DNA from 2 places in the Staphylococcus parequorum genome. Region 2 is predicted to be linked to the other one. Evidence: riboswitches for the same ligand, from Rfam matches in the RefSeq annotation. Region 2 holds a riboswitch; the other holds the start of a gene.
What was found. A riboswitch is a leader RNA that binds a small molecule or an ion and turns the genes downstream of it on or off. The one in region 2 is predicted to bind FMN.
Positions count from the first base shown of each region.

Region 1: linked by a shared signal. The riboswitch ahead of AAA453_RS08410 (ECF transporter S component) and the one ahead of ribD (bifunctional diaminohydroxyphosphoribosylaminopyrimidine deaminase/5-amino-6-(5-phosphoribosylamino)uracil reductase RibD) in region 2 are both predicted to bind FMN.

Region 1 covers NZ_CP150682.1:1,721,260-1,732,772, forward strand. Annotated here, with positions in the region: gene AAA453_RS08355 (SDR family NAD(P)-dependent oxidoreductase) at 21-779, shown strand; gene AAA453_RS08360 (aldo/keto reductase) at 920-1,834, opposite strand; gene AAA453_RS08365 (NUDIX hydrolase) at 2,053-2,595, shown strand; gene AAA453_RS08370 (Fur family transcriptional regulator) at 2,701-3,147, shown strand; gene xerD (site-specific tyrosine recombinase XerD) at 3,189-4,076, shown strand; gene AAA453_RS08380 (DUF309 domain-containing protein) at 4,170-4,676, opposite strand; gene AAA453_RS08385 (segregation and condensation protein A) at 4,770-5,504, shown strand; gene scpB (SMC-Scp complex subunit ScpB) at 5,494-6,036, shown strand; gene AAA453_RS08395 (pseudouridine synthase) at 6,029-6,766, shown strand; gene AAA453_RS08400 (response regulator transcription factor) at 6,900-7,625, shown strand; gene AAA453_RS08405 (ATP-binding protein) at 7,609-9,384, shown strand; FMN riboswitch at 9,619-9,754, shown strand; gene AAA453_RS08410 (ECF transporter S component) at 9,820-10,365, shown strand; gene AAA453_RS08415 (ferredoxin) at 10,614-10,862, opposite strand; gene AAA453_RS08420 (helix-turn-helix domain-containing protein) at 10,972-11,513, shown strand, end outside.
Region 2 covers NZ_CP150682.1:1,438,874-1,450,386, reverse strand. Annotated here, with positions in the region: gene AAA453_RS07075 (L-lactate dehydrogenase) at 1-388, opposite strand, end outside; gene AAA453_RS07070 (alpha/beta fold hydrolase) at 636-1,460, opposite strand; gene AAA453_RS07065 (proline dehydrogenase family protein) at 1,725-2,726, shown strand; gene ribH (6,7-dimethyl-8-ribityllumazine synthase) at 2,839-3,297, opposite strand; gene AAA453_RS07055 (bifunctional 3,4-dihydroxy-2-butanone-4-phosphate synthase/GTP cyclohydrolase II) at 3,310-4,491, opposite strand; gene ribE (riboflavin synthase) at 4,502-5,134, opposite strand; gene ribD (bifunctional diaminohydroxyphosphoribosylaminopyrimidine deaminase/5-amino-6-(5-phosphoribosylamino)uracil reductase RibD) at 5,141-6,184, opposite strand; FMN riboswitch at 6,345-6,478, opposite strand; gene AAA453_RS07040 (FAD/NAD(P)-binding protein) at 6,763-8,232, opposite strand; gene AAA453_RS07035 (osmoprotectant ABC transporter substrate-binding protein) at 8,409-9,335, shown strand; gene AAA453_RS07030 (N-acetylglucosaminidase) at 9,887-10,738, opposite strand; gene AAA453_RS07025 (hypothetical protein) at 10,902-11,126, opposite strand; gene AAA453_RS07020 (sigma-70 family RNA polymerase sigma factor) at 11,347-11,513, shown strand, end outside.

The DNA of each region.
Region 1 (11,513 bases), 280 kb from region 2:
GACAAAGGGTAGGGATAATTATGATTGGCAAACATTATATTTTAACTGGAGGAACGAGTGGTTTAGGTAAAGCAATATTAAAGATACTATTAAAGAAAAGGGTGTTTGTGACAGTAATCGTACGTAATCCACAAAAATTAGATGATATTATTGCGCAGTATGGTACAGAGCATTTATCTATCATACAATGCGACTTACAATCACAGGCTCAAATTCTAAAGCTTAAGCATCATTTTCAAGACCAATCAATCGATGGTTTAATTTATTCATCTGGGTTAGGTTATTTTAAAGCAATAGAGCAACATAGTATTGATGAAATGTTAGAAACTTATAATTTAAATGTAGTGAACTTCAATATACTTTTGACTACTATTCAACCATTTTTAAGTACTAATCCATCCATCGTTGGTATTGGTAGCCAGTCTGCTTTTTTAACACAAGCTTATGCTGCACATTACGGGGCAAGTAAAGCTGCTTTTAACCAAGTCTTGAATGCACTACGCATTGAAAAACCTAACTATCATGTCCTAACTATAAATACTGGTCCCATTGCTACACCATTTCATGAAAAAGCAGATCCATCGCTAGCATTTGCACAAAAATATAAAAGTATTATGCTAGATTCAGATAAATTAGCACAGCAAGTCGTAAAAGGGATACTTACGAACAAAACAGAAATCAATGAACCTAAATGGATGCATTTTATATTAAAGATTTATCAACTTGCACCACGTTTTATTGAAAAACATTTCACGATATTTTTTAAAAATAAAGCTTAATTGCTACTATTCTGTTTATGTATTATTGAACTTAAATGGCAATATAAAAAGAGTTAGTTGAACTTAAAGGATAATAGATGAGGAACAGGACATCTACTTTCACAAGTATCAAACTAACTCTTTTTTAGTGTTGTGATTTATTATTTTAAATGCTGTGTATATTCCAGATTCTTAACACGATTACGTGCAACTTTCAGTTTTTCTAAACTAATTTCTTTTGATAATTCGTAATTCTTCACATTTTCATCTAATTGCTCAACGCTGCTAGCCCCCATAATAATAGAACCTAGAGCATCATGCGACGTAAGATAGTTAAATGTTAAACCAGTTAAATTATTTTCAATCTCTTTAATAGAAGCTATCGTTTCTCCTAATTCTTGGTAAGTATAATCAAATATACCTTCTGCAAATTTAGAATCTAATGCTTGATTACTATTAGTAGTTAACAATCCTTTAAAAACAGGCCCACGTGCAAGTATTTTAACCTTCTTAGCATGCACATCATCTAATAATACTTCTGGTCTATTATCAATTAAGTTAAATTGAGACATTAAAGTTTCGATATCGCTGTGTTTTAAATAATAATCAATGACATTAGGTCGAATTGAAGATATGCCATACGCACGCACAACACCTTCTTTTTTCAATTCCTCAAATGCACTAATTGTTTCATCTAGTGGATCATCAATCGTACCACCATGTAATTGATATAAATCTAAGTGATCTAATCCTAGTCTTTGTAAAGAGTCCTTCACAGCAGCTTTGATATATTTTTTAGAAGGATCCCAAAATGTAGTACCATCATCAGCTAAATGATTACCTACTTTTGTGCCAATCACAATATCATCTCGATTTTGATATTTTTTCAAGGCTTTACCTACAATATCTTCGTTTACACCTTTATCATAAATATCAGCCGTATCAAAATATGTGATGCCTTGTTCAATCGCACGTTCTATAATTGGTTCTGCTTGTTCATAATCAGTGCCTAGACTCATACATCCTAAACCTAATTCTGAGATTTCAATACCACTTTTTAAAATATTTTTTTGCATGTCGTTTCTCCTTTCGATACACTTGATGATAGGGCATAGACGTAACAAAATAAGTCGTTATGAATTACTTTTATGCATTGCGCAAAATTTTTGATATAAATGAAATATAAATACTTACATTTCTACAAATATCGCTTTTATCGCTTTTGCTATTCCCTGAAACACTAACGTGTTAATCTTAACAATAACTTAATTCAAATAAAAGGAACGTGATTATAATGAATCTATTCGAGAAAACATTACATAAAGAGTCCATCTACAAAGGTGCAATTATTGATTTAGAAGTCCATGATATAGAACTACCCGATGGACAAACGTCAAAACGTGAATTAGTTTACCATAACGGGGCAGTTGCAGTATGTGCAATCAATCCAGATAACCAAGTTATTCTCGTCAGACAGTATCGTAAACCCGCTGAAAAAACATTATTAGAAATACCAGCTGGAAAATTAGAATTAAATGAAGAAAGAGAATCAGCTGCCAAAAGAGAATTAGAAGAAGAAACGGGCTATATTGCTGAAAATTTAGAATTGATTACTGAAATGTACGGTTCTCCAGGCTTCTCTAATGAAAAGATTTCAATTTATCTTGCCAAAGATTTGAAAATAGGTGAAATGAATTTAGATGACGATGAATTTATTGAAATCGAAACATATAATATTGAAGAAATAACATCCATGCTCCAAAACCAAGAAATCGAGGATGCTAAAACAATTATTGCTTTACAATATCTATTACTTAATTATAATCATTCCAAATAACTTGCCTACACACTTGCGTATTTTATCAATTATTGGTATTTTATATATATAAATCATTATGTAAATTGAAATGATTATAATTATTAGTAGGGGAGTGAGGCTTCCGTGGAAGAACGATTAAATCGCGTGAAGCAACAATTACAACAATCATCTTATAAATTAACTCCGCAGCGCGAAGCAACGTTAAGAGTTTTAATTGAAAATGAGAAAGATCATTTAAGCGCTGAAGACGTTTATTTAAAAGTTAAAGATAAAGCACCTGAAATAGGACTTGCGACTGTCTATCGTACGTTAGAATTATTAGCAGAATTAAAAGTTGTGGATAAAATTAATTTTGGTGATGGTGTTGCCCGTTTTGATTTACGTAAAGAAGGTGCGAAGCATTTCCACCATCACCTTGTTTGTATGGAATGCGGTAAAGTAGAAGAAATCGAAGAAGATTTATTGCCTCAAGTGGAAGAAAAAGTAGAGCAAGATTTTAACTTTAGAATTTCAGACCATCGCTTAACATTCCATGGTGTATGCTCAGATTGCCAAGCTCAAGGTAAGTAAGCTCAACATCATACACTATTTTATAAATAGAGGTGGTACCATTGGATACGATAATTGAAGAATATTTGAGATTTATCCAACTAGAAAAAGGGTTGAGTTCGAATACAATTGGCGCATATAGAAGAGATTTAAAAAAATATGCCACTTTTTTAGAAGAACAAAAAATAGGGCATATAGATTTTGTAGATAGACAATTAATCAATCAATGCCTTGGCTATTTACACGACGAGGGTGCTTCCGCAAAATCATTGGCGCGTTTCATATCTACAGTACGCAGTTTTCATCAGTTCGCATTACGAGAAAAATATGCTGCAAAAGATCCAACTGTATTAATCGAAACACCGAAATATGATAGGAAATTACCTGATGTCTTAGAAGTAGATGAAGTACTTGCTTTGCTTGAGACTCCGAACTTATCAAAAATTAACGGCTATAGAGATCGTACAATGTTAGAATTGTTATATGCTACAGGCATGCGCGTTTCTGAACTTATACACATTGAACTTGAGGATATCAATTTAATCATGGGCTTCGTCAAAGTATTTGGTAAAGGAAACAAAGAACGCATTATCCCATTGGGTGATGCAGTAATAGAATATTTAAATACATATTTAGATACAACACGCCCTCAATTACTGAAGCGTACTGTGACAAATGTATTGTTTTTAAATATGCATGGTAAACCTTTATCAAGACAAGCTATTTGGAAAATGATTAAACAAAATGGTGTAAAAGCGAATATCAATAAGACGTTGACACCACATACATTGAGACATTCATTTGCTACACATTTACTTGAAAATGGTGCTGATTTACGTGCTGTACAAGAAATGTTAGGACATTCTGATATTTCGACAACACAACTTTACACACATGTCTCAAAATCACAAATTCGCAAAATGTATAATGAATTTCATCCACGTGCATAAACACAAACCAGTTTATTCGTTGAATAGCTAGCTTGTGTTTTTTTGTTTGCGTCGCCATTTTAATATGACTTGTTTTATTCATTTGATTTAAGTTTATTCTTTTTTTGCACGGCGTATATCAAGTGCCTGTTGTCGCGCTTTGTCAACTTCTGAACGATCTCTTTCTAAATGATGATTTACAATATAACTATCTTCTATCATATGTGGTGTTCTAACAAAATTAGGGTATTTTTTTAAAATATCCTGTTCCATTTCTTTTGTTATTGGTAATTGAATTGGCACAAATTGCTTAGCACTAGCCACAGACTGAATTAATTCTATAATGATTTTTTTATATTCATCTGTATAGATGCCTAAATCAATGGATTGTTCACTTTGTTCTATAACACTTAATGCTTTTTTAAATGATCGTAACGCACCAACATTGTTATGTCTGCGATAATGATAGCAACCTGTTGCTAACAAAATCAAACTTACAATTGCATCATCTTTACTAAATTGCGGATTTTCTTTCCAAGTTTCTTCTAAAATGTCATGACACAAAAAGTAATGTTGTTCCGTATGAAATTGATAATAAAAATCTTGTAATGCATTTTCCATAATTAAAACCGCTCCAAATTTAAATGTTTTCATTAAACATGCTATAATATTTTAGTGAAATACGCACATAACTTGCTATATGAGGTAGATACTATGTATGAAGTAAAACTAGATGCTTTTAATGGTCCTTTAGATTTATTATTGCATCTCATTCAAAAAATTGAAATTGATATTTATGATATTCCCATGAAATCATTAACAGAACAATATATGCAATATATACATGCAATGAATCAATTAGAGATTAATGTTGCTAGTGAATATTTAGTTATGGCTTCTGAACTGCTTATGATTAAAAGTAAAATGCTGTTACCACAATCAGAAGAAGTCGACGAATTAGAAGAGGATCCACGTGAAGATTTAGTAGGACGATTAATTGAATATCAAAATTATAAAGAATATACTGAGATATTAAATGAAAAGAAATCTGAACGTGCTTTTTACTTTTCAAAGCATCCAACTGATTTAACACACCTAGAATCTAATGAAACATGGGATTCAAGTAATACAATTGATTTAACAGAATTAATCATCGCTTATCAAAAAGTTAAAAATCGCGTTGAATTCAACACGCCAAAAACTGTAGATATACGTAAAGAAACATTTACGATTCAACAAGCAACTTCTCAAGTTAATGCGCGTTTACAACAACATGATTCGTTTAATTTTTTTAGTTTGTTTAATTTTACAGAACCTGTTGAAATGGTGGTCACACATTTTCTAGCAATACTTGAAATGTCTAAATCGGGCATTGTAAATATAGAACAACTCAAAAATTTCGACGATATCAACATTATAAGAGGGGTAAACTATGGCATTGAACGATAAGGGTATACTAGAAGCATTACTTTATACAGCAGGTGACGAAGGTTTAGATGAAAAACAATTACTTGAAATTTTAGACATTGACCAAACACAATTGTCACTACTCGTTTCTGAATACATATCAGATGGCTTAGAAATTCAACATTTTGGTCAAACTTATGTACTTACTACAAAAAAAGATGCAGCAAATTATATTGAAAAATTAATAGAACAAAAATCAAAAATGAAATTATCGCAAGCAGCAATGGAATCATTGTCTATTATTGCCTACAATCAACCTTTATCACGAAGCGACATTGAGATGATAAGAGGTATAAATTCTGACGGCGCTGTTAAAACTTTAATTGCTCGAGGGCTAATAGAAGCTAAAGACGAAGCGGATTCCAGAAGCCAACAACTCTATACCACAGAACTATTTTTAAACGTATTTGGCATTGAACATTTAGATGATTTACCAACAACTGATGAGGAAGATGAAGAAATAGAAGCTTTCTTCAGTAACTTAGTAAATCAAAAAGGAGAAAATAATGAATAAAGAGACAGAAAGATTACAAAAACGTATTGCAAACAGTGGTCACACGTCACGTAGAAAAGCAGAAACATTAATCACAGAAGGCAAAGTCTTAGTTAATGGCTCAGTAGTAACAGAGTTAGGTACGAAAGTTAAACCGTCGGATACAATTGAAGTTGAGGGCATTAAATTAGAACAACAAGATAAACTATATATTTTATTTTATAAACCAGCACAAGTTATCACTAGTGTATCGGACGATAGAGGTAGAAAAGTGGTTACAGATTACTTTAAACAAATTAAAACAAGAATTTATCCAGTGGGTCGTTTAGATTATGATACTTCAGGTTTACTTTTATTAACTAACGACGGCGAATTCACTAATTTAATGACACATCCGAGTTATAAAATTAAGAAAAAATATGTTGTTAAATTAAAAGGCTATTTAATGCGTGAAGAAGTTAAAGCTTTAGAACATGGTGTTGAACTAGAAGATGGCCATACACAACCAGCTACTGTAAAAGTAAAGAATCAAGATAAAGATAAAAATTCAACACTTGTTGAAATTACAATTACAGAAGGACGCAATAGACAAGTCCGTCGCATGTTTGAACATTTTGGTCACGAAGTTACAAAATTACAACGCATTGAAGTTGGTCCACTTAACCTAAAAGGGCTTAATGCAGGTGAAGGCAGAGTCTTAACACCTCATGAAGTAAAAGTGATGCGTCAACTTGCAGAACATGGTAAATAATTGTTATTACGTTTAGTTTAATTTAAATCATGAGAAAAGTTTCACAATCTTTTTCTTCGTAATCACTTTTCCTATTAAACGTATGATATAATGTGATTAAATTGAAAGTTAGCAGTGTGGGAGGTACATATGTATGTCAAATGAAATACTTATCGTAGATGATGAAGATCGAATCAGAAGATTATTAAAATTATACCTTGAAAGAGAATCTTTTGAGATACATGAAGCAAGTGATGGTAATGAAGCGTATAAAATGGCGATGGAACATGATTATTCATGTATTTTATTAGACCTTATGCTTCCAGAAATGGATGGTATCACTGTTGCTTCACGTCTCAGAGAACACAAAGAAACACCAATTATTATGTTGACTGCTAAAGGTGAAGAAACAAATAGGGTAGAAGGATTCGAATCTGGTGCAGACGATTATATCGTGAAACCATTTTCTCCTCGTGAAGTGGTATTGCGCGTCAAAGCGTTGTTAAGACGTACACAAGTAGCGCATACAGAACAAAGTGAACCTCATGCGCGTGATTTAATTGAATTTGACCACCTTGTCATTGACAACGATGCACACAGAGTATTAGCAGATAATAACCAAGTTAATTTAACACCAAAAGAATATGAGTTGTTAATATTTCTAGCTAAAACACCTAACAAAGTCTTTGATCGAGAACAGCTTCTAAAAGAAGTATGGCATTATGAATTCTACGGCGACTTGCGTACTGTAGATACTCACGTTAAACGTTTAAGAGAAAAGTTAAATCGAGTATCTGATGCAGCAGCTCAAATGATTCAAACTGTTTGGGGTGTTGGTTATAAATTCGAGGTTAAGTCCAATGATGAATCGGCTAAATAATGTAGTAATAAAACTGTGGTTAACTATTATTTTAATAGTAACGACAGTTTTAATTTTACTAAGTGCTGCACTCATAACATTTATTCAGTCCTATTTTACGCAAGAAACCGAAGATTCATTACTCAAAGATGCACAGCGTATCAGTCAATTGGTGGAAAGTGCAGATGATAAAACTACAGCTATTGAATACAGTCGTAAATTGATAGAAAACCCAGATGGGCTTATTATTATGAATGATAAGCATATGGTGAGCCAACATAAAGATAAAATTAAAGACAAGATGTTTAAAGAAATTAAAAACAATAAAGATTATAACCAAGTGTTTGATAAAGGAAAACAAATTTCAGAACACGTTACTGTCAAAATCAATGGGCAACAGCGGACTTATGTGTTAATTGGTTATCCTGCTAAAAACTTGACTGAGCAAGATAATAATCGAAATAATAACTACAGTGGCGTATTTATCTATCAAGATTTAAAAACGATTGAAGAAACCAATAACGTAATTACAGTTATTATTTTAATTATCGCTATTATCTTCTTAGCAATTACAACCGTTTTTGCCTTTTTCTTATCATCTCGTATAACAAAACCGTTACGAAATTTACGGACACAGGCCTTGAAAGTTTCTAAAGGAGATTATGCTCAAGTCGTACCTGTAAATACGCGCGATGAAATTGGTGAATTATCTCGTACGTTTAATACGATGAGTTCTGAAATTCAACAACATATAGATGCCTTGTCATCTTCAAAAAATATTCGTGATAGTTTAATCAATTCTATGATTGAAGGTGTATTGGGATACAATGATAAAAAAGAAATTATAATTTCTAATAAAATGGCTCAAAACACACTTCAAATACTTGGTGATCATGAACTCAAAAAGCTTGATAAACAAAATGAACGTACTTTCAAAAACAAGCAAACACAATTTGAAGAATATGAAATAAATACGCGTTATTTAGTAATAATAACGAGTTATATTGATCAAATTCAACCAGATGGTCGTAGTGGTATCGTAGCTATTATTCGTGATATGACAAACGAACATAACATAGACCAAATGAAAAAAGATTTTATTGCTAATGTTTCACATGAATTACGTACGCCTATTTCATTACTACAAGGCTATACTGAGTCTATAGTGGACGGCATCGTCACAGAGCCCGATGAAATACATGAATCACTATCTATTGTACTAGATGAAACTAAACGCTTAAATCGACTTGTAAATGAGCTTCTCAGTGTTGCACGTATGGATGCTGAGGGGCTAACGGTAGAAAAATCTGTTCAGCCAATTGATACATTGCTAAATAAAATGCAACAAAAATATCAAAGTCATGCAGAGAGTTTAGGTTTAAGCATCAATTTAAATCCAAATACGCACGAACAGCTGTGGTATTATGATTTAGATCGAATTGAACAAGTCTTAACTAATTTGATAGACAATGCAACAAGGTATACCGAAGCAGGAGATGCCATCACTATCAGTTATGGGGAAACAGAGACAGAAAACATATTATATATTACAGACACGGGCTCTGGTATTGCGCCAGAGCATCTACAACAAGTGTTTGAACGTTTTTATAAAGTTGATTCCTCGCGTAAACGTGGTAAACAAGGTACAGGTCTAGGTTTATTTATATGTCGAATGATTATAGATGAACATGGTGGCAGTATTGACGTTAAAAGTAAACTAGGTAAAGGAACAACATTTATTGTCAAATTACCAAAGTTAACTAATAATGAGATGTTATAGAAAATAGTTGAGTGGTTACTGCTTCAATTAAACTAATCAAACATTAATATAAAGACCGGCGAAATCATTATTGTTATTTCGCCGGTCTTTATTATCAATTATGCTTGCAGACTCACTAAAAAGTGTAGGTTTTCTTTAATTTAGTCGCTTTTACTCCCTTTTTAGCATATTTAGAGCAATAGTATTGTTTTTACCTGAGTAATAAGCTATGATATATTTATAAAAATTTAAGATATTCATCTTCGGGGTAGGGTGTAATTCCCAACCGGCAGTAATTAAAGCCTGCGACCCATTTATTTTCATTTAAATAAATGGCTGATCTAGTGAAAATCTAGAGCCGACAGTAAAGTCTGGATGGGAGAAGATGGAGGGTTATTTGTTGTGCTGTTAAATCCTCCTATTCGATGAAAGATGAATGGAAGGAGATAATTTAATATGCAACAACAAACAAAACGACTTATTACGATAAGTATGTTAAGTGCGGTTTCTTTTATATTGATGTTTATAAAATTTCCAATACCATTTTTACCGCCTTATTTAACTTTAGACTTTAGTGATGTGCCCGCATTATTAGCTACATTCACACTCGGACCGCTCGCTGGTATCATTGTAGAATTTATAAAAAATTTATTAAACTTTTTATTTAATCTTGGAGATCCAGTAGGTCCAGTTGCTAACTTTTTAGCAGCATCCAGTTTTTTACTAACAGCTTATTATGTTACTAAAAACAAATATAACCTTAAATCACAGATTATAGGTTTTACTGTAGCAACTATTGTAATGACAATTATTCTAAGTATCTTGAACTACTTTGTGTTGTTACCTTTATATGGCATGATTATGAATTTATCTAATGTTGTAGAAAACGTTAAGATTGTCATTGTATCTGGTGTTATTCCATTCAACATTATTAAAGGCGCTATTATTTCTATAGTGTTCATTCTTTTATTTAAACGTTTAAAAAATGTATTACCAAAATAAATATAAAAACAGGGCGATTTCTATTAAAGTAATACAGAAATCGCCCTGTTTTTATATATTAAATCAACTATTCATAATTTAAAATCATTTTAGACATAAAAATTAGCATGCTCCATGCAATGTGAACACGCTAACCTTAAACGTAGCCATTAGTAAATATAGTTAGTAATCACTATATTTAGACAAACGCTTATTATATATTATTAAGTATAAATCGCATACTTACTTTTATGGTACTAAACTTGCTTTTATTCAAACTTTAACGCATCTCCATCAAATGATTCTTCTTCAATTTTAATTGAATCAGTAGGACAACCATCTAACGCATCTTCCATATCCTCATATAATTCTTCCGGCACCTCTGCTGTACCTTTGTTGTCATCTAGTATCACATAAGCAATACCTTCATCATCATAGTCATATATATCAGGGGCAGCGGCACCACAAGCACCACATGCAATGCATGTATCCATATCAACAATTGTATATTTAGCCAATTTCTTCGCCTCCTTTGACAAAAATGCTACACTAATAGCACAATTATTATTGTAGTCACTGTTTTAAGATTTTTCAAATGTTTTCGTTTTATAGAATGAGGGAGTAAACATGTATAATATAATCCAATTTGCACAAACACATGCACACAATTACAAAACTGAAAAAAGTATATTTAATATTATCACAGGGAAAAAGTCACATCAAACCTTTTTTGATGCCTGTAGTCAACAACTCTTGTCATTATATCACAGCATGCCTAACTTGAAATATCAGTCGTTCGAGCGATATTTCAATCAATTTAATGCTCAAGATAATAGCTATCAAAATATCGCTAATCATCCGAGACATACGTTTGATAGTTTAACTAACACATTTAAAGCCATACAATTATTAACTCAGACCCTATCTAATACTAAACATAAGGTCTATCAATTCGTACCTATTACTCAACATAGTACTGTACACCAACAAGTTAAATTTGTATATAAAGAAATTATAAGCAATCAATTACAGGACCAATTCATTGCAGAACTTACGACATTATTCCAATCTATGTTGAATAAAAACAACACAATATATATTCACTATTACCTACAAGGTTTTGAAGAAAGTATGTATACACGACAACAAATTAGTTTAATAGAAGACAT
Region 2 (11,513 bases):
TTAAGACATCTACCGGATTGGTTGCAATTAAGAAAATACCATCAAATCCAGATTTCATAACTTCAGAAACAATTCCTTTAAAAATTTGGGTGTTTTTTTCGATAAGATCTAAGCGTGTTTCACCTGGTTTTTGAGCTGCTCCAGCAGTAATAACTACTAAATCTGCATTTGTACATTCATTATATGCGCCTGCTTTGATTTTCACTGGTGAATCACCATATGGCGCACCGTGATTTAAATCCATGACGTCGCCTTTAACTTTTTCTTCGTCTAAATCAATAATTACTAATTCATCAGCAACACCTTGAGCTACTAACGCAAAAGCATAACTTGAACCTACTGCCCCATCACCTATTAAAACTACTTTATTATTTTTAATTTGTTTCATTATATGACGCTCCTCACGTATTCAATCATTTAGTTAATGTTTGTGATTTATTTCACAATATAAATATAACAGTATTTCATAAGTTTTTCAATAACTTTGTTATTTTTTTCACAATATTATTTTGTTAATCTTTCTAATAGATTTACATACACCATACTTCTGATAATTTTATAAAAAAAAGCATCAGATAACATTTAAAGTTTTCCGATGCTTTTCTTACTCTATTTTAGTATAAGGGTTCTTTTAATTAAGATACTTCATGTTCATCATGAACGATAAAGCCATTATTGCTAGCACTATTATTTAAAAATGCCAAAATATATCTCATTACTTCATCTCTTTCAGGTTCATTATGTACCTCATGATAAAGTCCTTCCCATGCTTTGAAATATAATTCTTCGGTTGTGACTTTGTCTTTAATTAATTCCATTGTTGATACATCTGCAACTTGATCTTCTAGACCATACATTAACAATAGTGGTAATGGTTTAATATCAGTTAAATGTGTTACCGTTTCTTTCATAATTTCTATGATTTGTTTATACCAATGATAAGTTACTTTTTGCAACATCAACTGGTCATTTTTTGTTTCTTCAATTACTTCTTCGTTTCGTGTTAAGTCTTCAACTGTAATCCCTACTTTAAATCTTGTATCTTTAGCTACTTTACCTATATTTGAAATTATTTTGTCTTTACGAGATTTATTACTCTTTTTAAATTCTAAAAGTGGAGATAAAAGCATCAAACCTTCAATTGGTACTTCTACTTTTTCAAGTAAATTAAGTGTAATTAAACCACCTAAACCGACACCTAACACGTAAGTAGGTATTTTATACTCATTCGCTATTCTAATCCACTCTAGAATATGCTCATGATATACATCAAAACTGTCAATTTGACCTTTGTTAGAACGTGACGTTTGCCCTTGTCCAGGTAAATCGCCCATAATAACATGATATCCATTTCGGCGAAGCATCGTAATTACATATGCGTATCTTCCCGTATGTTCAAGCATGTTATGTGCAATTACAACGACACCTTTAGCTTCCTTTTCGGTTTCCCATTTCCACATAATACATACTTCCCCTTCTCGTTAAATTTCATTATATTTATTGTATCAAAATACGATGTACTTTTTCCATTTTAAAGATAACCATAGACGCGAAAAACTCAATTTGTTTTAAAAATTAAAAGCATCTTATAATCAACACTTTATCATAAGTGTATTTAATAAAATAAAGTGTAATATATTCTATTGTAAACGATTTCATTCCCTTTAGATTCATGCTACACTTATATTGAAAGATCAGCTGTAAGCAGAATGGGAGGAATTAATATGCCAATTGTGAAAAATTTTTTTATCGGGTTATCTAACAACCCTTTTTTAAATAAGAGTGCTAAGGAAATCGGTCCAATGCTCGGTGCTAATAAAGTGGTTGCCGGCAATACAATCGAAGCCTTATTAAACACAATTGAACGTCTAAACAGCAAGGGAATTACAGTTACTGTAGATTGCCTTGGAGAATTTGTTGTAACTGAAGGTGAAGCAATTCAATCAAAAGATCAAATATTAGAAGTGATGTATGCTATTTATAATCATAGCTTAGATGGTCACATGTCTATTAAATTAAGCCAGTTAGGCTCTGAATTTGATTTAGATCTTGCTTATCGCAATCTACGTGAAATATTATTAAAAGCGAATGAGTTTAATAATATGCATATTAATATCGATACTGAAAAGTATGATAGTTTATTTGACATCACGCAAGTGTTAGACCGTTTAAAAGGTGAATTCAAAAATGTAGGTACCGTAATTCAAGGTTATTTATATGAAGCTGATACACTTGTAGAAAAATATCCGGAATTACGATTGCGCATGGTTAAAGGCGCATATAAAGAAATTGATACAATAGCTTATCAAACTAAAGAAGACATTGACGAAAATTACATACGTTTAATTGAAAAAAGACTATTAAACGCTAAAAATGTAACTTCAATTGCCACTCATGATGATAAAGTTATTACACATATAAAACAATTTATCAAAGATAATAATATTGAAAAAAATCAGTACGAATTTCAAATGTTATATGGTTTCCGTACTGATTTAGCAGAGAAAATAGCTGGTGAAGGTAACAATTTCTGTATTTATGTACCATATGGGGATGATTGGTTTAGTTACTTTATGAGACGACTAGCTGAACGACCTCAAAATTTAAATTTAATGTTTAAAGAGTTAATGAAACCCGAAGTAATGAAAAAAGCGGGTATCGTTACAGGTGTAGTTGCAGCCTTTGGAGCAGCTAGTGCTTTAGTATATCGTCTTTTAAAAAAATAATCTTTAACAAAAAAGAATTGGACAATAACGATTTCGTTAAGTCCAATTCTTTTTATTTTAGTAGAAACACCTATAGCCTTTATAAAAAAGTTAGTGCTTCAGTCTGGTTCTATTATATTTCTTTTAATAAATTAGCCATTTCTATTGCACTAATTGCTGCATCTGCACCTTTATTACCTGCTTTTGTGCCGGCACGTTCTATTGCTTGTTCAATATTTTCAGTTGTCACAACACCGAAGATAACTGGTGTATCAGCAATATCATTTGCCTTAGAAACACCTTTCGCCACTTCATTACAAACATAATCATAATGAGAAGTAGATCCTCTTATTACACAACCTAAAGTGATTACAGCATCATATTCACCTTTTTGAGCTAATTTTTTAGCTACTAATGGAATTTCAAATGCACCTGGTACATATGCTACATCAATGTTTTCTTTCGGTACTTCATGTCGCACTAAAGTATCTTTAGCCCCGTCCAATAAACGATTTGTAATAAAATCATTAAACCTACTTACCACAATTGCTACTTTTAAATCTGAACCTATTAATTTACCTTCAAAATTCATCTTATTGCCCTCCTATATTAAATGACCCATTTTTTCTTTTTTTGTATCCATATAATCTTGATTAAATTTATTTGTTGGAACTACTAGCTCAATTCTTTTCGCAATATTTACACCATAAGTTTCTAGACTTTCGAATTTTTTGGGATTATTGCTTAACAAATTCACGCTTTCAATACCAAAATACTTTAAAATTTTTGCGGCGTCTTTATAATCTCTCAAATCTTCGTCGAAACCTAAAGCAATATTAGCTGTCACAGTATCATAACCTTGTTCAATAAGTTCATATGCTTTTAACTTATTAATTAAACCAATACCTCTACCTTCTTGAGGTAAATATAAAATAATGCCACCATGTTCACTTATATATTTCATAGAAGCTTCAAGTTGTTCTCCACAATCACATCTTTGACTATGAAAAATATCTCCTGTCAGACAAGAAGAATGAATACGCACATTCTCAGTTTTCTTTATGTCTCCACTTACAATCGCCACAAGTTCTTCGTCACTCGTCTGTGAAGTAAAACCATACATATCAAACTTACCATGTTTAGTAGGCATTTTTACTTTTGCTTTTGCTTCTAACTTAGATGTGAGTGATTTTCTATATGTTTCTAAATCTTCAATAGAAATCATTACAAGCTCATGCTTTTCCTTAAATGCTTCTAATTCTTCACCTTTAGCCATTGAACCATCTTCATTCATAATTTCACAAATTAATGCTGCTGGCTTTGCTCCTGTTAGTTTTGCTAAATCTACAGATGCTTCTGTATGACCACGTCTTTCTAACACACCATTATCTTGTGCAATTAACGGAAATAAGTGACCTGGTTTATTAAAATCACTAGCTGTTGCATTTTCTTCTATCAACGCTTTTGCTGTCATTGTTCTTTCTCCAGCACTAATACCTGTCGTCGTATTAATATGATCGACACTCACAGTAAACTCTGTACCATAAACATCAGAGTTATGACTCACCATTGGATTGAGTTCTAATTTTCTGGCTATATCTTTGCTAATTGGTGCACAGATGAGTCCTCTACCATATTTCGCCATGAAATTAACGGTATTATCTTGCATCCATTCTGTCACAGCTACTAGGTCGCCTTCGTTCTCTCTGTTTTCATCATCAACGACCACAATACTTTTACCTTTTTTAAGCTCCGCAAGCGCTGTATCTATACTATCTAATTTCATACTACCCCTCCTAAAATCCAAATGCTCTAAGTTTTTCGGTGCTTAATCCTGATTCATTATTACTGACAATTCTCTCTACATATTTGAATAACATATCAGTTTCAATATGGACCGGATCGCCTACACGTTTTTGATTTAAAATAGTGGATCTTCGCGTTTCAGGAATGAGATGAATGTCGAATTCAGCATCTTTTAATTGAAAAATAGTTAAACTTACGCCATCTACAGTTATGGATCCTTGTGGCACCATTTGTTTAATAAGTGTAGTAGTAGGCTTTATTGTTACAATTTTAGAATTATCTGATGCTTGTATACGTGTAATCTTAGCTACTTCATCTACATGCCCGAGCACAAAGTGCCCTCCAAAACGACCTTGACCACTCATCGCTCTTTCTAAATTCACTTCTGCAGATTGGTTTAAATGATTTAGATAAGTCTTATTTTCTGTACCTTTAATTACTTGTACTGAAAACGAATGCTTATTAAAATCAACAACAGTTAAACATGCGCCATTCACACTTATAGAATCTCCTATATGCATGTCTGATAAGATGGTCTCGCAATCAATTGTTAAGTTAACTACAGATTGTTGTGTCGTTATTTTTTTAATCGTGCCTATTTCTTCAACAATACCGGTAAACATGATTATTCACTTCTTTCGCAACTCTAATTTAATGTTTTGCTCAAGCATTTGGGAATTAACAATTTCGAATTGTGGTACTTCTGATAATCTAAAAATGTTTTTAGTTTGATAAAATTGATAATTACCAGAACCACCTATAATTTTCGGGGCATAATATAAGATAAGTTCATTCGTATATTGAGATTGTAGAAATGCTGAAGATACGGTTGGACCCGCTTCTACTAACAATTTCCCAATTCCCTTTTGATATAAATCTATTAAAATATTTTCAATTGAACAATCAGTTAAAATAATAATTTCTACATGTTCAATATCTGTTTTCAAGTTTTTATTTTGTGTATAAATCCAAATAGGTGTATTAGCATTTTTAAACATGTCTAATTCAAAATCAATTTGGCCTGATTGCGATAAAATCACTTTTATTGGATGCTTACCTTCCTCAATTCGTGTTGTATATTGAGGGTTATCTGCATCTAACGTGCCTCTACCTGTAAGTACAGCATCATGCGTATGACGTAAGTTGAATACATCATGCTTAACGGCTGTATTCGTAATCCATTTACTTTCACCTTCATCAGTGGCCTGTTTACCGTCTAAACTACAAGCTACTTTAACTGTCACTTCAGGAACCTCTTTACTTTTGCTTATAAAGAAGTCTTTGTACAAGTGTTCTGCTTCTGCATTATGACGAAATTCAACTTCTACTCCTGCATGTTGTAATATTTCGTCACCGTTAGACGCTAAAGTCGTATCTTTTACAGCATATATGACTTTCTTTATGCCAAAATCAATAATTTTATTTACACAAGGTGGCGTTGAACCAAAATGTGTACATGGCTCTAATGAGATAAAAATGGTACCATCTTTAGCTTCATCTTGTGCCATATCTAACGCTTGTACTTCAGCATGTTTATCGCCCTTTTTTAAGTGTGCGCCCATCCCTACGATTCGGCCGTCTTTAACAACTACCGCGCCTACAGGTGGGTTTACACCCGTTTGACCATTGACCATTTTTGCTAATTGGATTGCATAATTTAAATATTGACTCACGTTATCACCTCTAAATAATAAAAAAACACCTGAAATAAAATATTTCAGGTGTGGGATATATTGATATAACATCATTAGCTTCAAGTTAAATACACTTATCCATTTTCAAACATAAGTGTATGCCAAATAAACACTTAAAAAGTGTCGTTTTTGTTATACTTCATTCTTTCTCCCATCCAGACTTTACTGTCGGCTCTAGAATCTCACTAGATCAGCCACATTTGAATAATCAAATGCAGGTCGCAGGCTTTGTTTACTGCCGGTTGGGAATTTCACCCTGCCCCGAAAGAATATCTATGAAATTGTAATTAATGATTGAGTCAAGTAACTCTTACTAAGTTACACCAATATCGTACTACATTTTAGGCAGAATGACAATTCATATTATCTAAGTCGGCTTTATTTTTAACGTATTATTATTATTAAAATGCTTTAAATACTAATAAGAAAAGCTTTTTACTTAAATTAATGAAAAAATAAATTAATTTTTATTATGACTTTTATAACCTTAATAATCTAGTTATCATTTAACAGATTAACCTCTCGAAACCATACAGTTAATGTTTTTATTTTTGTAATTACTTATTCGGTAATAACTGATTTACTATGCTAACTGCTTGTTTAACTATCATTGCTACACCATTTCGAGACTGATTGATTCCATTTGTTAATTGACCTAATGCGTACATGTGTTTAAGTGTTCCATAACGAGGGCTTATAATTTGATTTGTTTCAGCAATAATTTGAATACCACCAAGTGGATGCGCTTGTACAACCTGTCTATTTTCAAGATTCAAAACCAATTGATCATCACTATCAAGATCTGAAAGTTGTGTTTTTGAACCAGTTGCGTTGATTACGACATCAAATTTATGGTTTGCCTCTGTTTCATTTTTATATTTGAAACAAAATTGACTTGCTTCATATTGAACATCCTCTAGACCACTTTTAATTTCAATAGTCCCATTTTTGATATGATCTATAATTAATCGAGCTGTGCGTGGAGGCATTGGATTAGAATTATCCTTTAATATAGATTGGTAATCTTTTAAAAATTGTTTTTGATCTTCCCTACTGAAACTATTCCAAATCCAATTTAAATTCTCTTTTACTAATTCAAGTATACTTTGGAATGCCCCTAATTCAGTTGCGTGTTCTAAATCATATGTTAAATCCTTCACAGGGTCATTTTGTCTACGGTGCACTAATTTTTCAATTGCAATATCATAATATGCACAATCTTTCATAAATAAAGTTAGTGCTTTTTCTAAAGGTACGTTTCCAAAATTTTCGTTCTTTATTGCATTAAAATTTTCTGGTGTTAAGTATTTAAATTCAATGTCAGGCATTTCGCCTCTCACGCTTGGCAATTGACCTTTGCGACTTGTTATAGTAATTGGTAATTTAGGATGATGTGCAGTAACATAACGAATTACATCTAAAGATGCTAAACCTGTGCCAATGATCGCAATTCTGTCAGTATCCTTCACATCATCTAACGTATTATAAGTTGGATATGGTGTGTGAATATATCCTTTTTTTCCTTTCAAATGGTATGGATCATGGTATGACAGTGTACCAATCGTTAAAAATACAGCATCATACTTTTGACAATTCGACATGTCTTTCGACGTACAAACATAATATTTAACATCCGTTTGACCTACATCAGCCTCAATGAAAACTTCTGACACTTCTTCTTTAATCATCTGGACATTTTCAAATTGCTGATTATATTTTTCTAAAAAATCTTTCATATAATGACCAAATATAAACCTTGGTAAATACTCCGGATTAGAAAACTTAAATATCGATTGTGATTTGTACCATTCGTAAAATTCACCTTGATTATCTAAATTTAAAGACATTTGTTTCGCAGGCATATTGATTAATAATTGATCACTGTCATTTTGAAAAGGTACACCTTGCCCCATATTTTTAGGATTATCGTACATGTCTATATTCATTGTTGCAAAATTATCATGTTTCACTAATTCCTTTAGCAAGCTTACACCCGCTGTGCCCATTCCTATGATAGCTATTCGCATTGTACACATCCTTATTAAATTTATTTATATTCATTATAGCAATGATTAACCTTATATTACATGCTAATGTATTCAACTACCGTACAATTTAGCGTTGTTATAATATTTTGATAAATATGTTAATATTAATATATTGAAAAAATATTATTTCTGTACTTATTTTAAGGAGCTAGACAATGAAATTTTTAAAACATTTATTATTTTTAATTATAGCAAGTACAATATTATTATCCGGTTGTGGATTGCCAGGACTTGGTGGAAGTCAATCAAAGAACGAGATTAAAGTTTCAGCTTTGGCTACGAGTGAGTCTCAAATCATGGCATATATGATCATAGATCTTATCGAACATGATACAAAAGGTAAAACTAAAGGTTCAATCATTAATAACTTAGGCTCAGCTACAATCCAGCATAATGCGCTAATGAATAACGATGCTGATATTTCGAGCACGCGATATACTGGGACAGATTTAGTGGGTGTCCTTGAGTCTGAACCCGTTACTGACCCTAAAAAAGCGATGGCTTTAACTAAAAAATTGTTTCAGCAAAAATTTAATCAGACCTTTTTTGATTCATATGGTTTTGAAAATACCTTTGCCTTTATGGTAACCAAAGAAACTGCTGAAAAATATGATTTACATACTGTTTCAGATTTAGAAAAAGTAAAAGATCAAGTAGATGTAGGCACAGATACCACTTGGATTAAACGTGGGGGCGATGGTTATGCACCTTTCCAAGCACATTATGGCTTTGCTTTTGATTCTATTAAACCGATGCAAATCGGACTCGTTTACGATGCTTTGAAAAGTAAAAAATTAGATGTTGCACTAGGCTATACGACTGATGGTAGAATTGCAGCTTATGATTTAGTAGTACTTGAAGATGATAAAAAGTTCTTCCCAACATATGATGCAAGTGCTGTAGCACCAAATAAACTTTTAAAAGAACAACCAGAAGTTAAGAAAGCACTTAATAAATTGAACGATAAAATAAGTACGGAGCAAATGCAAAAATTAAATTATGAAGCAGATGGAGAAGGCAAAGAGCCCGCAGTTGTTGCAGAAGAATTTTTAAAAGAGCACAATTACTTTGAAAAAGAATAATGCTCAGTATATACACCTGTATGTAGTTATTGATGTATCTTCACACCCATTTAATGTTAATATGTTGGCATAGATTAGGATGTGATAATATGAAATTTACTATAAAAGTGTTTATATCAGCGCTCATGTTCTTCATTCTTATAAGCAAAAAAAACAAAGTAGAATAATAAAAAAGAGTTTCCAAAATTGGAGACTCTTTTTTTATATAAATTATGAAATTAATAAATAAAGCTTACTTCAAGAGAATAATATCAATTAAAAAATAGGATTTATAGATGCTCTGCCATTATCAATTGATTGATTCAACATAATAAACACCATCACTGTTTAATTTATAAATATTAAAATATTGGCAGTAATTTGGGCCGACGCCTGACTCGTTAATAAATCACTAGCTGAAGACTACAGGCTAAGGCAGTGCCAGCGGAAAGCATGCACAAAAAAACTGCCAACAAAATCAGAGGCTTTGTTGGCAGTCTGAAACCAACTGCTTTTATAGCAATTGGTATTCTTCGTTCTATTGTATTAGAAATAATATTTCAAATACTTATCTAATTTTTGTGCTTTTCATCATCTTTATAAACAAAATATTTATAATATTTACCTTCTGTTTTCATATCTTCATAGAAATGAGCCATTAAAGTCGCATTACTTTCAGCCCATTTAATGTCTGTAGCGTATTGGTGTTCTCCTGGATTTTTAGGATTCCATCTCATACTATAAAGCGTGTTTTGATCTTCATTAGATAGAAAGTGATCATGAATGAAGTTAGCCCCACCACTAATTGCTTTTTGTGGTGTGTCCCAGCCATGTTTTTTAGCATATTCTGAACCTGTTTTAATCGGATCTTCATCAAGTGCACCTACACCAAAGAAGTTATAATATTTTTTACCATCAATTTCTACACCACTTGCAAGCTCACTTTTAGCAGAGCCTGTTTCAAGTAACGCATGTGAAATTAAATAAACTTCATTGACGTGCTTATCCTGTGCTGCTTTTATAAAATCATCTGAATGCTCTAACAACGTAGGGTTATCTATGAGCATGCGTTTTATTCTATTTTCATCAATACCTTGATACTTATCTAATTCTAAAAATTGGTATTTTTGCGTATCACTTTCAATAAATTCACTACTGTTCATCGCAGCTTTTATCTCAGTAGATGACGCATCTCTCCATGTTTTATTATCTTTGCTTGAAACTTGTTGGCTAGTATAATTATCAATTTGTTTTTTTGATGCTTTATCCAAAGTTACTTTAAGATTTTCTACTTTTTCTTGTTCGTCAACTTCTTTAAAAAAGATTTGATCTGAGATCATTGAAAAAACAACAACCGCAGCTACACCTAAGACTATCAATAAACCAATGATTGATAGAATTGAGCCTTTTTTATGCTTCGTCATGTTTACACCTCTTAGGTAATAATTAGGAAGGACACGCCTTCGTCATATGTATCATAGCTTTAAAGCCATCCGATTATAAAGTTTAACACTAATTACTTGAACAGACAATTTAATATGAACGTTGTTACATATTCATAAAAAAAGTAATGAAATTTTAATTTCATTACTCTTGACTTTTATAATAATCCATTATAATAAAGCTTGCAGCTTGTGATCTATTTTTATAAAAATAACGATTTAAATCAATCGTACCTTCTATTTCCCCATCTCGATACATCATTTCTTTTGCCATGTTGTTTATCATAACAAAATCTGATTTATCTTTAATCGTATCCAAATCATCATGCCTTGCAAAAAAATGTTCTAAATTTAAATATGCGTAATCCATATAAACCTCCTGATAATTGTCCGAAGATAATAATATACCTCTAAAGTGTTATATCTTTAAGTTGAATACGCGCTAATGTTATAAAACTTAAAATTTATCTATCTTATGACTACTATTTAACACCTATTATCCCTATTTGGCAAATGAAAATTACTATTTCTTATAATAAAATAATAACATCCGGAAATATATGTTGTATATACGACAATGGAGAGAATGAATGACCTTTGAAGAAGTTTATAAAAAGTACAAACATATTATTCATTATCTATTAAAAAAGTACAATATTAAGTACAATTATGATGAATATGCTCAACTCCTCTTAATTAAAATGTGGGAGCTAAGCAAAATCTACAATTCACAAAAAAGCAGCTCATTAAACACCTT